DNA from 4 places in the Janthinobacterium svalbardense genome. Region 4 is predicted to be linked to each of the others. Evidence: predicted binding sites of a transcription regulator. Region 4 holds the regulator's gene; each other region holds the start of a gene.

What was found. Region 4 encodes FNR, which switches genes on or off when oxygen is low (the NO sensors DNR and NnrR bind a similar motif). Its sites were predicted from a motif close to TTGATNNNNATCAA; they were not measured.
Region 1: the regulator FNR is predicted to act here: its motif matches at 1,301-1,314, upstream of ubiU (ubiquinone anaerobic biosynthesis protein UbiU).
Region 2: the regulator FNR is predicted to act here: its motif matches at 1,585-1,598, upstream of CNX70_RS04885 (IPT/TIG domain-containing protein).
Region 3: the regulator FNR is predicted to act here: its motif matches at 1,041-1,054, upstream of nirK (copper-containing nitrite reductase).

The regions. Positions count from the first base shown of each region.
Region 1 covers NZ_CP023422.1:2,600,859-2,603,966, forward strand. The annotation lists gene CNX70_RS11685 (ribonucleoside triphosphate reductase) at 1-681, opposite strand, end outside; gene CNX70_RS11690 (hypothetical protein) at 800-1,216, opposite strand; gene ubiU (ubiquinone anaerobic biosynthesis protein UbiU) at 1,378-2,415, shown strand; gene ubiV (ubiquinone anaerobic biosynthesis protein UbiV) at 2,542-3,108, shown strand, end outside.
Region 2 covers NZ_CP023422.1:1,107,818-1,110,925, forward strand. The annotation lists gene metH (methionine synthase) at 1-1,114, opposite strand, end outside; gene CNX70_RS04885 (IPT/TIG domain-containing protein) at 1,756-3,108, shown strand, end outside.
Region 3 covers NZ_CP023422.1:5,743,862-5,746,969, reverse strand. The annotation lists gene norR (nitric oxide reductase transcriptional regulator NorR) at 1-972, opposite strand, end outside; gene nirK (copper-containing nitrite reductase) at 1,123-2,607, shown strand; gene ytfE (iron-sulfur cluster repair protein YtfE) at 2,637-3,108, shown strand, end outside.
Region 4 covers NZ_CP023422.1:292,198-295,305, reverse strand. The annotation lists gene CNX70_RS01235 (response regulator) at 1-832, opposite strand, end outside; gene fnr (fumarate/nitrate reduction transcriptional regulator Fnr) at 1,072-1,830, shown strand; gene CNX70_RS01225 (FixH family protein) at 1,957-2,481, opposite strand; gene ccoG (cytochrome c oxidase accessory protein CcoG) at 2,628-3,108, opposite strand, start outside.

The DNA of each region.
Region 1 (3,108 bases), 2.3 Mb from region 4:
CTCGATATACGCGCGGTTGATCATGTCCATCTCCGCCTGCAGCTCGCCATAGCTGAAGTCCATCTCCTGGCCGGCGATGACGGGAATCTGCTCGCGCAGGTCGTCCGGGCAGACCCAGTCGAAGGTGAGGTTGGTAAACGGCGTTTGCGTACCCCAGCGCGATGGCACGTTGAGGTTGAAGATCAGCTCCTGCATGTACTGGCGCACGTCTTCGTAGCGCAGGCTGTCCTTGCGGATGTAGGGCGCCATGTAGGTGTCGAAGGAGCTGAACGCCTGCGCGCCGGCCCATTCGTTTTGCAGGGTGCCGAGAAAATTGACGATCTGGCCGATGGCGCTCGACATGTGTTTCGGCGGGCCCGATTCGATCTTGCCCGGCACGCCATTCAAGCCTTCATGCAGCAGGGTTCGCAGCGACCAGCCGGCGCAGTAGCCGGCCAGCATGTCGAGGTCGTGGATGTGCAGTGCCGCTTCGCGGTGCGCCGCGCCCACTTCCGGCGGATACACCTGGTCCAGCCAGTAGTTGGCGATGACCTTGCCCGAGACATTCAGGATCAAGCCACCCAAGGAATACCCCTGGTTGGCGTTGGCGTTGACGCGCCAGTCGCGCCGTTCCAGGTATTCATTGATGGACGCGGCGACATCGACCTGGCCGCGTGTGGGGGAAACTGCATTCGTCGTCATGAAACCTCCAGTAAACACAACATGCGGTGTTTTTATGAAGGTTATCTACTAAATGTAGTGCCGTCAAAGGTGGCGTGCAAGCGATTCGCGTATCCTTGATCCAGGTGAAAAAACCACCTCAGCCGGTTTTGTTCCAGCGCGTTTCGCGCAGGATCAGCCAGCTCGCGCAAAAGAATGCGGCGCCGCAGGCGGCGATGCTGGCGACGGAGGCGGGCAGTACGTGGGCCCAGATTTCCAGTGGCGTATAGGTGCTCCAGCTGGCCACGCGCGCATCGAACGTGACGTAGTTCGCCAGCAGCCAGTAGATGGCCAGCAGGCCCGTGCAGATGGCGGCCTGACGCAGCAGCGGCAGTTGGCGGCGCGCGAACACGGCCAGCAGGAACAGCAGCAGCACGCCCGGATAGGCGCCCAGCACTTCCGGCGACAGCACGGAGATGGTCCCCGCGTCATAGCCATCGGCCGGACCGGCCCACTGCACTTGCAGCGCGGTGAGGAACAGGGTCAGAAGGAAAATCAGCAGCGGTTTGCGGGTCATGGTGGGCAATCGAAGAGGGGGGAAGTGGGGCATTTTACAGCCAGGTCAAGCAAGTTGAAGGTGTGCCAGCCATGCATGCATTCCTTCACCTGCGTCAAGGACTGGGCAGCATGGGCGGGGCTATAGTCTGCACCCTGAGCCGATACAGGACTGTGAACATCATGATGCTTGAATCAACTACCGCCACCCGCGTGGCCGGACCGCTGGAACTGGTCTGCCCCGCCGGCAGCCTGCCTGCCCTGAAAGCGGCCGTCGACAATGGCGCCGATACCGTTTACCTGGGCTTTCGCGATGCCACCAATGCGCGCAATTTCGCCGGCCTCAATTTCGACGAGAAAGCCATCGCCGAAGGCGTGCGCTACGCCCACCAGTACGGACGCAAGGTGCTGCTGGCGCTGAACACTTATCCGCAGCCGCACAACTGGGCCGTGTGGCGCAGCGCCATTGATCGCGCGGCTGCGGCCGGCATCGACGCCATGATCGTTGCCGATCCGGGTCTGATGGCCTACGCGGCGCAGCACCAGCCGCAGCTGCGCCTGCACCTGTCCGTGCAGGGCTCGGCCACCAACTACGAAGCCATCAATTTTTACCATGAACACTTCGGCATCGCCCGCGCCGTGCTGCCGCGCGTGCTGTCGATGGCGCAGGTGGAACAATTGATCAGCAAGACGGAAGTCGAGATCGAAGTGTTCGGTTTCGGCAGCCTGTGCGTGATGGTCGAAGGGCGCTGTGCGTTGTCGTCGTATGCAACGGGCGAGGCGCCGAACACCCACGGCGTGTGCTCGCCGGCCAAGGCCGTGCGCTGGCTGGAAACGCCGAATGGCCTGGAGTCGCGCCTGAACGGCGTGCTGATCGACCGCTATGCGCCCGGTGAAAACGCCAGCTATCCGACCCTGTGCAAGGGCCGCTTCGAAGTCAATGACGAAGAGTATTACGCGATCGAGGAGCCGGCCAGCTTGAATACCCTGGCGCTGCTGCCGCAACTGATCGCCATGGGCGTGCGCGCCGTGAAGATCGAAGGGCGCCAGCGCAGTCCCGCCTACGTGGCGCAGGTCACGCGCGTGTGGCGCGAAGCGATCGACGCCTGCCGCGAAGGCAATCCGCGCTACGCCGTCAAGCCGGGCTGGATGGCGGCCATGGACAAGCTGGCCGAAGGTCAGCAGCACACTTTAGGCGCCTACCATCGCTCCTGGAAATAGCAAAACCTACTGCGCGTCCCGGGGCGCGGCCTGCGATGCTCACCGTGCTCGAGCACGGCTGCGCTTCTCGGCCTCGCCGCGAGCCGCTCGCTACGGTTTTGTAACTTGAAAAATACTGGAAAAGGCATGCTAAAACTATCGTTGGGTCCTTTGCTGTACTACTGGCCGCGCGCCACCGTCTTCGAGTTTTACCAGCAGATCGCCGGTAGCGCCGTCGAGATCGTGTACCTGGGTGAAACCGTGTGTTCGCGCCGGCATGAGCTGCGCCTGGCCGACTGGCTCGATATCGCCGACATGCTGGCCGCTGCCGGCAAGGAAGTGGTGCTGTCGACGCAGGCGCTGATCGAGGCGGGCGCCGAACTGGCGACCCTGCGCCGCATCACGGGCAATGGCCGCTATACGGTCGAAGCGAACGACATGGGCGCCGTGCACTGCATGGAAAAGGGTGCGCCCTTTGTCGCCGGTCCCCATTTGAACCTGTTCAATGGCCCCAGCCTGCAACTGCTGGCGCGCCTGGGCGCGCGGCGCTGGGTGATGCCGCTGGAAATGGGGCAGACGGCGCTGGCCGAGATGCAGCGCCAGAAACCGGAAGGACTGGAGACGGAAGTGTTCGCCTATGGCCGCATGCCGCTGGCGTTTTCCGCGCGCTGCTTCACGGCGCGCAACCGCAACCTGCCGAAGGACGACTGCGGC
Region 2 (3,108 bases), 820 kb from region 4:
CGACGAACGGTTCCAGGCCGGCCAGGCGCAAGTCGTGCGATGGGGCCGGCACGCTGCGCGGCGTGTTCTTCGACAGCAACTCGCCGATGGCGGCGATGTGCTCGGGTGTGGTGCCGCAGCAGCCGCCCGCCATGTTCAAGAAGCCCGCGTCGGCGAATTCGCGCAGCAGGGCGGACGTGTCGGCTGGCAACTCGTCGAAACCCGTGTCGCTCATGGGGTTGGGCAAGCCCGCGTTCGGGTAGATGCAGACGAAGGTGTCGGCGATCTTGGCCAGTTCTTCCGCGTACGGGCGCATCAGAGCGGCGCCCAGTGCGCAGTTCAGGCCGATGGTCAGCGGTTTCGCGTGGCGCACGGAATTCCAGAAGGCGGGCACGGTCTGGCCCGACAAAATGCGTCCCGAGGCGTCCGTGACGGTGCCGGAAATCATCAAGGGCAGGCGCACGACGGTCGGATTTTGCTCGTAGAACAGGTCGATGGCGAACAGGGCCGCCTTGCAGTTCAAGGTATCGAAAATGGTTTCCACCAGCAGCACATCGGCGCCCCCTTCCACCAGGCCCTGCGTCTGCTGCAGGTAAGCGGCCACCAGCTGGTCGAAACTGACGTTGCGCGCGGCCGGGTCGTTCACATCGGGCGAGATCGATGCCGTCTTCGGCGTGGGGCCCAGGGCGCCGGCGACGAAGCGCGGCTTGTCCGGGGTGGAATATTTATCGCAGGCGGCGCGTGCCAGCTTGGCCGCCTGCACGTTCATTTCATAGGCCAGGTGGGCCATGTGGTAATCATCTTGCGCGATCGTCGTGGCGCCGAAGGTATTCGTTTCGATCAGGTCGGCGCCGGCCGCCAGGTAGCGCTCGTGGATTTCCTGGATGATGTGTGGCTGGGTGAGCGTGAGCAGCTCATTGTTGCCTTTAACGAAAAGTTCGCGTGCACCGCTGTCGGCCGGCGCGGCGAAATCGATGAAGCGGCCGGCGGGGCCGCCACGGTACGCTTCTTCGTCGAGCTTGTATTGCTGGATGATCGTGCCCATGGCGCCGTCGAGGATCATGATCCGCTGCGCCAGAATGGCGCGCAAGGTGGCTTCGGTCGGGGACATGGCGGGGATCACGGTATCGTTCATTTCATGCTTTCAATAGGCAAACGGGCGGCGGCGCGGCGACAAGACTTTACGAGGCGGATGCGGGTCAGCAGGATCCGCTGACGGAGAGTTGCCGGCCGGGTAGGGCAGGCAGAAAGGTGGCAATCGCCTGATTTCACCGGGTCTAAAATTATACGGCATCAGGCTGCTTTGGTTTTAAGCAAAAGCGGTCGTTCACCCCACCGCAAGCTTTCTTGCAACACATCGCCTTGCGCCGTGCCTGCTCCTGAAATGACATTTATGAAAATCTTACTCAAAACGTTAATTCTTCCACCAAAATTGGCGGAAATATATGCCCTCTAGGCTGTGGAAAAATTTCCACATTATTTATGCCATATCAGCCTATTTTTAATGAATCGAATGGCAATAGCTGTAATGGAAAATAAATTCGATTATAGACGCTGCAGAGTGAGAGGAATAATGCTCAGAATAAATTTTGCCAAACAGATATTTTCATTATTATCAAAACCAATTGAATCAAAAGCATTAATAGTTGTCTTTAGGAATCGAATTAACCCATAATATTGGTTCCTAGAAATTAAATTCTCACCAAAAGTCACCAATATGTCACATTTATCTTGTGTCCTCCCCGGCACCGCGCTGCATCAACCTGGTTGCCAGCCATGAAAAACCGTCTGCTTGTCGCATTGTTTGTCATGCTGGGCCTGTCCGCCTGCGGCGGTGGCGGCGGCGGTGGTGGCGACACCGTGGTGGCGACCACTTCGGGTACTCCCGTCCAGATTCCTGCCGTGACGGCCGTCTCGGCGGCGAATGTCGTCGTGGGTGGCAGCCTGGTGCTCACGGGCACGAATCTGAGCCGCGTGACGGCCTACCAGGTGGGGGGCGTGACGGTTGCCACTAGTGCCGCCAGCGAGACCAGCGTTACCCTGGCCATGCCTGGCGTGCCCGTAACGGGTGCCCTGAGCCTGGTCAGCGCCAGCGGCACGGCGGCCAGCAGCTATAACGTCAATGTGTACCTGCCCTTGAGCGTGGGCAGCGTCGCACCGGCGACGGGCGGCGTCGGTTCCAGCGTGACGATCACGGGCGGCGGCATGGGTACCGTGACGGCGGTGCAGTTTGGCAATGGTGCGGCGGCGACGCCGCAAAGCCAGACGGCCGGCAGCGTGACCGTGGTGGTGCCCTTGGGCGCGGCAACGGGGGCGCTGACGGTGCGCGGTCTTTACAACGATGCCATCAGCAGCGATACGTACAAGGTCTTGGCGAGCGTGGTCGTGACGTCGATCACCTCCAACGTCAACAGCGGGACCTTGTCGGTGACGCTGCAGGGCAGCAATCTCGACCAGGTCAGCTCGGTTTCGGTGGGCAATACGCCGGCTGTCATCGTCAGCGCCAGTGCCAGCCAGCTGCTGCTGTCCGCGCCAGCTGCGGCAACGGGCAACGTGATGCTGTCGGCCGCTTCGCGCATCGCCGTCAATGCGGGCACGGTGTCGGCCTTTACCTTGGGCAGCATTGATTTTGCGCAAGTACTGAATTTGAACGCCAGCAATACGGCCTTGCGCCTGACGCGCGGCAAGCCGACCGCCGTGCGCGTGTCCGTGCTGGCCACGCAGGCGGGCCAGGCCAGTCCGGCAGTCACCCTGAATGCGACCGCCGCCAATGGCAGCAACCTGGGCAGCATCGCGATGACGGGGCCGGCGCTCTTGCCGACGACGAAGAACGATGACAGTTTCAATGGCAACTTCAGTGCCGTCCTGCCGTCCGGCTGGATCTTGCCCGGCGTGCGCGTGCGCGTGACGGCCGTCGGCAATGACGGCGTGCAAGTGAGCCAGGAAGCGGCGCCCGTGGTGGCCAGCTTGGCCAGAATCCGCTTGGTGCTCGTGCCCCTGAGCACCGACGATGGCGTGGCGCAACTGCCTGACGCCGAGGTGATCCGTGCTGCGCTGCTGCGCGTGTATCCGTATGCGACGGAAAATATCAGCATCACGACGCGCGCGGCGCTGAGCATGCCAGGCAGC
Region 3 (3,108 bases), 820 kb from region 4:
CACGTTGACCCGGCGTGGCCGGTCCGCGCCCAGGCGCTGGATTTCGCCATTTTGCAGGGTGCGCAGCAGCTTGGCCTGTATCGACAGCGGCAATTCGCCCACTTCATCGAGAAACAGCGTGCCCCCTTCGGCCGCTTCGAAACGGCCAGGCCGGTCGCTGACGGCGCCGGAAAACGCACCGCGTACATGGCCGAACAATTCGCTTTCGGCCAGGGACTCGGGCAAGGCCGCGCAATTGACGTGGATCAGGGGCTTGCCCGCGCGGCGCGACAAGCGGTGCAGGCGGTGCGCGCACAGTTCCTTGCCCACGCCCGTCTCGCCCAGCAGCAGCACGGGCAGGTCCGATTCGGCCACCACCTGCAGCTCGTGCAGCAGCTGCATGATGGCGCTGCTCTGGCCGACGAAGTCGTGTTCCTCGCGCGGCGCCTGCGCATCGGCCAGCATGGCGCCGCCCGACAGGCGCAGCGCGCGGATTTCCGTCTCCAGGCGGGTCACGCGCACGGCCGCCTCGATGGCGCAGGCCAGTTCGCCCAGGTCGCGCTGCGCGCGCGCGTCGAAGGTACCCACCTGCAGCGCATCGAGCGTGATCACGCCCCAGCGTTCGCCTTCCAGGTCCAGCGCCATGCCCATGCAATCGTGCACGGGCAGCGGCTCGCCGGCCCGCTCGGCGATCAGGCCATCGTAGGGATCGGGCAGGGAGCTGTCGTGATGGAAGCACAGCACGCCGCGCCGCTGCAGGATGGCGGCCAGGCGCGGGTGGTCGGCGATGGCGAAGCGGCGTCCCAGCGCATCGCTGGCCAGGCCTGCCATCGCCACGGGGCGCAGGTGCTCGCCATCGAGCTTGAGCAAGGCCACGGCCTCGCAGCCGAAGTGCGCGCGCAGGCTGCCCACCAGGCGCTGCAGGCGCACGGCCACGGGCAGGTCGGCGACCAGGTCGGTGAGTAACAGCAGGTGGATGGCAGTGGTGGTCATAACTACCATGCAGGGTACAACGGACCACGCCTAAACAGGGTCATACCGACCCTGCATTTTTCAAATCGTTGATTTAAAACAAGTTTTTCCTGGCACACGCTTTGCCTAGATAAGTGTGCCGAACCGGCATACAAGACCAAGGAAAGCTTGATGAAAACGACTCCCTCCCTCCGCGCCATTGCCGCCGCCGTCTGTGTCCTGGCCATGCCCCTGTCCGTGCAAGCCCAGGCGAGCCTGCCGGCCAGCGCCGCCGCCACTGCGGCCAAAACCGCGCCTGCGACGCTCAAGCGCTATGAGCTGCAAACCAATATCGTCGACGGCAAGATGGTCTTCATCGACGCCAAGGGCCAGGTCAACCCGGTGCTGGCGGCCAAGGTGGGCGATACGGTCGAACTGGTGCTGAAAAGCGGCGAAGGCGCCGAGCACGATCTGCTGATCCCGGAACTCAACGTCGCATCCGCCAAATTCAGCGCCAATAGCGGCAGCACCAGCGTGCGCTTCAAGGTCACGCGCGCCGGCACATTCACCTATTTCTGCTCGATCCCCGGCCACCGCCAGATCGGCATGGAAGGCAAGCTGGAAGTGACCGGCACGTCGCTGGCCGAAGCCGGGGCACCGAAGGCTGCCGCCGCCGGCAGCGCTGCCAGCGAATCGAGCCAGGCCGCCGCGCTGGCCTTGTACACGCCCGCGCCGTCGCCGATGCGCGGCCCCGATCCGTCCGCCGTCAACGTGGCCGCCAATCCGGCGCAGGTACCTGTCGCCATCGGCGCGCGCGCGCCGCAGTTGCTCAAGTACCGCATGGAGACGGTGGAATTGCCGGGCAAGCTCGATGACGGCACCACTTTTACGTACTGGACCTTCAACCGGCAAGTGCCCGGCCCGATGCTGCGCGCGAAGGTGGGCGACACGGTGGAACTGACCCTGTTCAATGCCAAGGACAGCAAGATGATCCACTCGATCGATTTGCACGCCGTGACGGGCGGCCATGGCGGCGGACAGCACACGCAGGTCGCGCCGGGGCAGGAAAAAACCGTCACCTTCAAGGCGCTCAATCCGGGGCTGTTCGTCTACCACTGCGCCACGCCGCTGGTGCCGCAGCATATCGCGGCCGGCATGTACGGCATGATCCTGGTCGAACCGGAAGGCGGCTTGTCGAAGGTGGACCGCGAGTATTACGTGATGCAGGGCGAGATGTATACGGGACGTCCGCACGGTGCGCCCGTGCACCAGGAACCGAACCTGGAAAAAATGGCCAATGAGCTGCCCGACTACTACGTCTTCAACGGCGAAGTGGGCGCCCTGAGCAAGACGCACAAATTGCAGGCGAAAGTCGGCGAGACGGTGCGCATCTATTTCGGCGTGGGTGGCCCGAACAAGATTTCATCGTTCCACATCATCGGCGAGATCTTCGACAAGGTGTACAGCGAAGGCTCGATCAGCAGCCCAAAACACGACGTGCAAACGACGCTCGTGGCGCCGGGTGGCGCGACCATCGTCGAACTCAAGGTGCAGCACCCGGGCAGCTATCTGCTGGTCGACCATGCCTTGTCGCGCGCCGGCAAGGGCGCCGTGGGCGTGCTGGAAGTGACGGGCGAACCCGTGCCCGGCGTCTACCACGCGGGCGCCGTGCATTAAATCTACCTATTCATCCTCAAGGAACTGTTATGGAAATGATCGAGTTATCCCTGGGCCAGCTGGCCCGCCGCATCCCTGGCGCCACGCGCCTGTTCGATGCGCACCGTCTGGATTTCTGCTGCGGCGGCAACAAGACCCTGCGCGCGGCGGCCGCAGCGGCCGGCGTGGACACGGCGCCCATCGTCGAGGAACTGCGGCTGCTGGCAGAGCGCGCAGATACCGGCGGCGAGCGTGACTGGCAGGACGCCCCGGCCACCGAGCTGGTGGAACACATCCTGGCCCGCTATCACGCCGTGCACCGCGAGCAGTTGCCCGAGCTGATACGCCTGGCGCGCAAGGTCGAGCAGGTGCACGGTGACCGCGCCGACTGTCCGCACGGGCTGGCGGAACACCTGTCGGCCATGGCGCAGGAGCTGGAAAGCCATATGCGCAAGGAAGAAGACGTGCTGTTCCCGATGATCGTGCGCGGCCAGGGCCCGCGGGCCGGCGCGCCCATCAACG
Region 4 (3,108 bases):
CGAAGGCATCGTCGAGAGGCAGCGAGGCGGCCAGCAGCCAGTTCACGGATTTCAGGCGTTTGAAGCTGTTGACGGCCGTGATGCTGCGGCTGTTGGTGCTGACCATGCTGCCTTCGCCATCTTGCCTCAACAACTCGGTGGTGGTCAGGTTGGCGTTCGGCAGGCGTGGCTGCAGCAAACGGTTGGTATCGGGGTGCAGCACGTAGCGCGGCACGGCGCCGCGCGTGAGGATGAAGTAATAGCCGCTCTTGCCGATCTTTTCCGAACGCAGGCGTCCCAGCAGGTTGTCCTTGTACAGGCGCAGCACACCGATCACCACGCCGGCCACCTGGCCATCGGCCGTGAGCACGGGCGCCACCATCTGCACGATGGGCATGCCGCTCGATTTGCCCAGCATCGGCTCGGTGATCATGGGCTGGCGCGTGCGCAGGACGGTCTGGAAATACTCGCGCTCGGCGACGTTGATGCCGGCGCGCCCCGCCACTTCCGGCATGTCGGCCACGACGGCGCCTTGCGCATCGAGCACCAGCACGTCGTCGAACAGCACCAGCATCGAGCGGCGCGAATAGTATTCGCGTAATTGGGCGGGCTGGGCGATCAATTCCGGCGGCTGCTGCCTGGCCGTCAGCGTGACGATCTGCAGCAGCATGCCCAGCTTGTCGTCGAGTTCGGCAGCGGTGCGGCTGATCAGGGCAGATTGCTGGCTCAGCAGTACTCGGGTGAAGTCGGCGCGCATGTGCTGCACCTGTATCATGGTGACCAGCGCGATCATGGCGATCGAGGTCAGGCTGGTGGCCAGCGCGACTTTTGCTTTGATGCCGAGAGGCTTCATGATTTCCTTTTCAGTACCGGGCGGTACAGGCGGCAGAGAATGCTGTCGGGAATTTTCCTATCAATACATCAACTTGGCAAGCGGCGTCGCGCAAATTGCCTTTCCCACATGGGCTTTTAACGATGTTGCCATATAATCAAGGTTGGAACGTCGTTTATTCAGCGGAAATGCGGTGAAATTGGCACACGGCAACCCTGTATGCAGTAAACTCGTTATTGCATTTTCTAAAAGGTACCGACATGACTGAAGCGCTACTCACTCCCACCATGCCCACAGTGACCGTGGAAGCGTTGCGTGCGCGATGCTCGACCTGCAGCATGCATCAATTGTGCCTGCCGATGGGCCTCGATGTGGGCGACATGGACAGGCTGGACCAGATCATCGGCCGCCGCCGCAAGATCGTGCGCGGTGCCTCGCTGTTCCGCATCGGCGACTCGTTCCAGAATCTGTACGCGATCCGCCTGGGGCACTTCAAGACGTACCAGATCAATCCGGGCGGTGAAGAGCAGGTGACGGGTTTCCAGATGGCTGGCGAACTGCTGGGCATGGACGCCATCAGCGCCGACCGCCACCACTGTAATGCGGTGGCGCTGGAAGACAGCGAAGTGTGTGAAATTCCGTTTTCCAGCCTGGAACAGTTGCTGGGCAATATGCCGACCCTGCTGCGCCATTTCCATCGCATGATGAGCCAGGAAATCACACGCGAGCAAAGCGTCATGCTGTTGCTGGGCAATATGCAGGCGACCCAGCGTTTTGCCGCCTTTATCGTCAACCTGGCCTCGCGCTATGAAGCGCGCGGCTATTCGGCCAGCAAATTTCAGCTGCGCATGTCGCGCGAGGAAATCGGCAATTACCTGGGGCTGACCATCGAAAGCGTCAGCCGTTTATTGTCGAAATTCAAGAAGGAAGGCTGGCTGCGCGTCTCCAACCGCGAGATCGAGATCTTGCAGCCAGCAAAATTGAAGGCCATTACAGCCGGCACGGACGTCTGTAAATAACAGCACCGTCAAAACCTACTGCGCGTCGCGCTTTGCGGCCTGCGATGCTCGCTGTGCTCTAGCACAGCTGCGCTTCTTAGCCACAAATCACTGCCGCTCGCTACGGTTTTTTCCCGGCGCTGTACGTTATAGCTCTTCATCCGCATGCAGCGCGATGCTGCGCTGCAGGGGCCAGGTCCAGATGCCGGACAGGCGCCACTCGCGTTTGTCGTTTTCCACCAGTACTTGCCAGCGGCTGCGCTCGAGCATCGGCAGCGCCACGGAGAAATTGCCGGCCGCATCGGGCTGCACCAGCAGCTTGATATCTTTTTCCGGCAAGGTCGCATGCGCCAGATGCAACTGCAGCGGACCCTGGTAAGCCTTGCCGAAGCTGTGCACGGAACCACTCAGGCGCGCTGCAGCAACGTCATACGACAGGCTGGTATCCATCGCCAGGTCGCTGGCGATCGTGTCGCGCCGCAAATCCTGGTTGATCGCCTTGCCCTGCTTGTAATAATCACCCACCACCAGGGCATCGGGCTGCGTAAACGCGATATACGCCATGCAGCTGCCGACGACCACGGACAGGCCGGGACCGATCATCAGCAGCCATGGCCAGCGATGCTTGTACCACGGGGCAACGGGGGCTTGCAGCTTGAGACTGTCGGACATTTTGTTCTCCTTGGGGTCAGACCCTTTGGGTCTGACCCCAGCTTTTGCTTCTGGGTTGAAAATAAAGTAAAGCTAACGCATGTTTGATGCTACCCCTACGGCGAAATACCGGGGTCGGACCCAGAGGGTCCGACCCCGAATCAACATCACCGCGGTACGATGAATACCGCGCTTTCACGCACATGCAGCGATGGGTCGTCCAGCGAGTGCAATTCGATCGCAATCTTGTTCGAGCCCTTTTCTCCCACGCCGTGCGGTACGCGCAGGCGGATCGGCCAGCCCAGCGTTTCCGTCGGCTGCAAGGTCACCTCTTCGCGCGTCAGCAAGGTCAGGCCCGGCAAGCCGGAAGCGCTGATTTTGAAATGCTGGGTTTGCTCCGAGGTGTTCATGATCTGCAAGCGGTAGACGTTTTCGATCATGCCGTCTTCCACTTCGCGTCCCATCGAACCGCGGTCGCGGATCACGTCCATTTTCAGGGGCGTGCGCAGCGCCAGCGAGGTACACACGGCGATGATGATCAGGGCCAGGATGGAAGTGTAGATCAGCACGCGCGGGCGCATGGCGCGCTGGCGGATCTGCTTCGAACTGAAGTTGTTTTCCATCGCATGGTCGGTACTGTAGCGTACC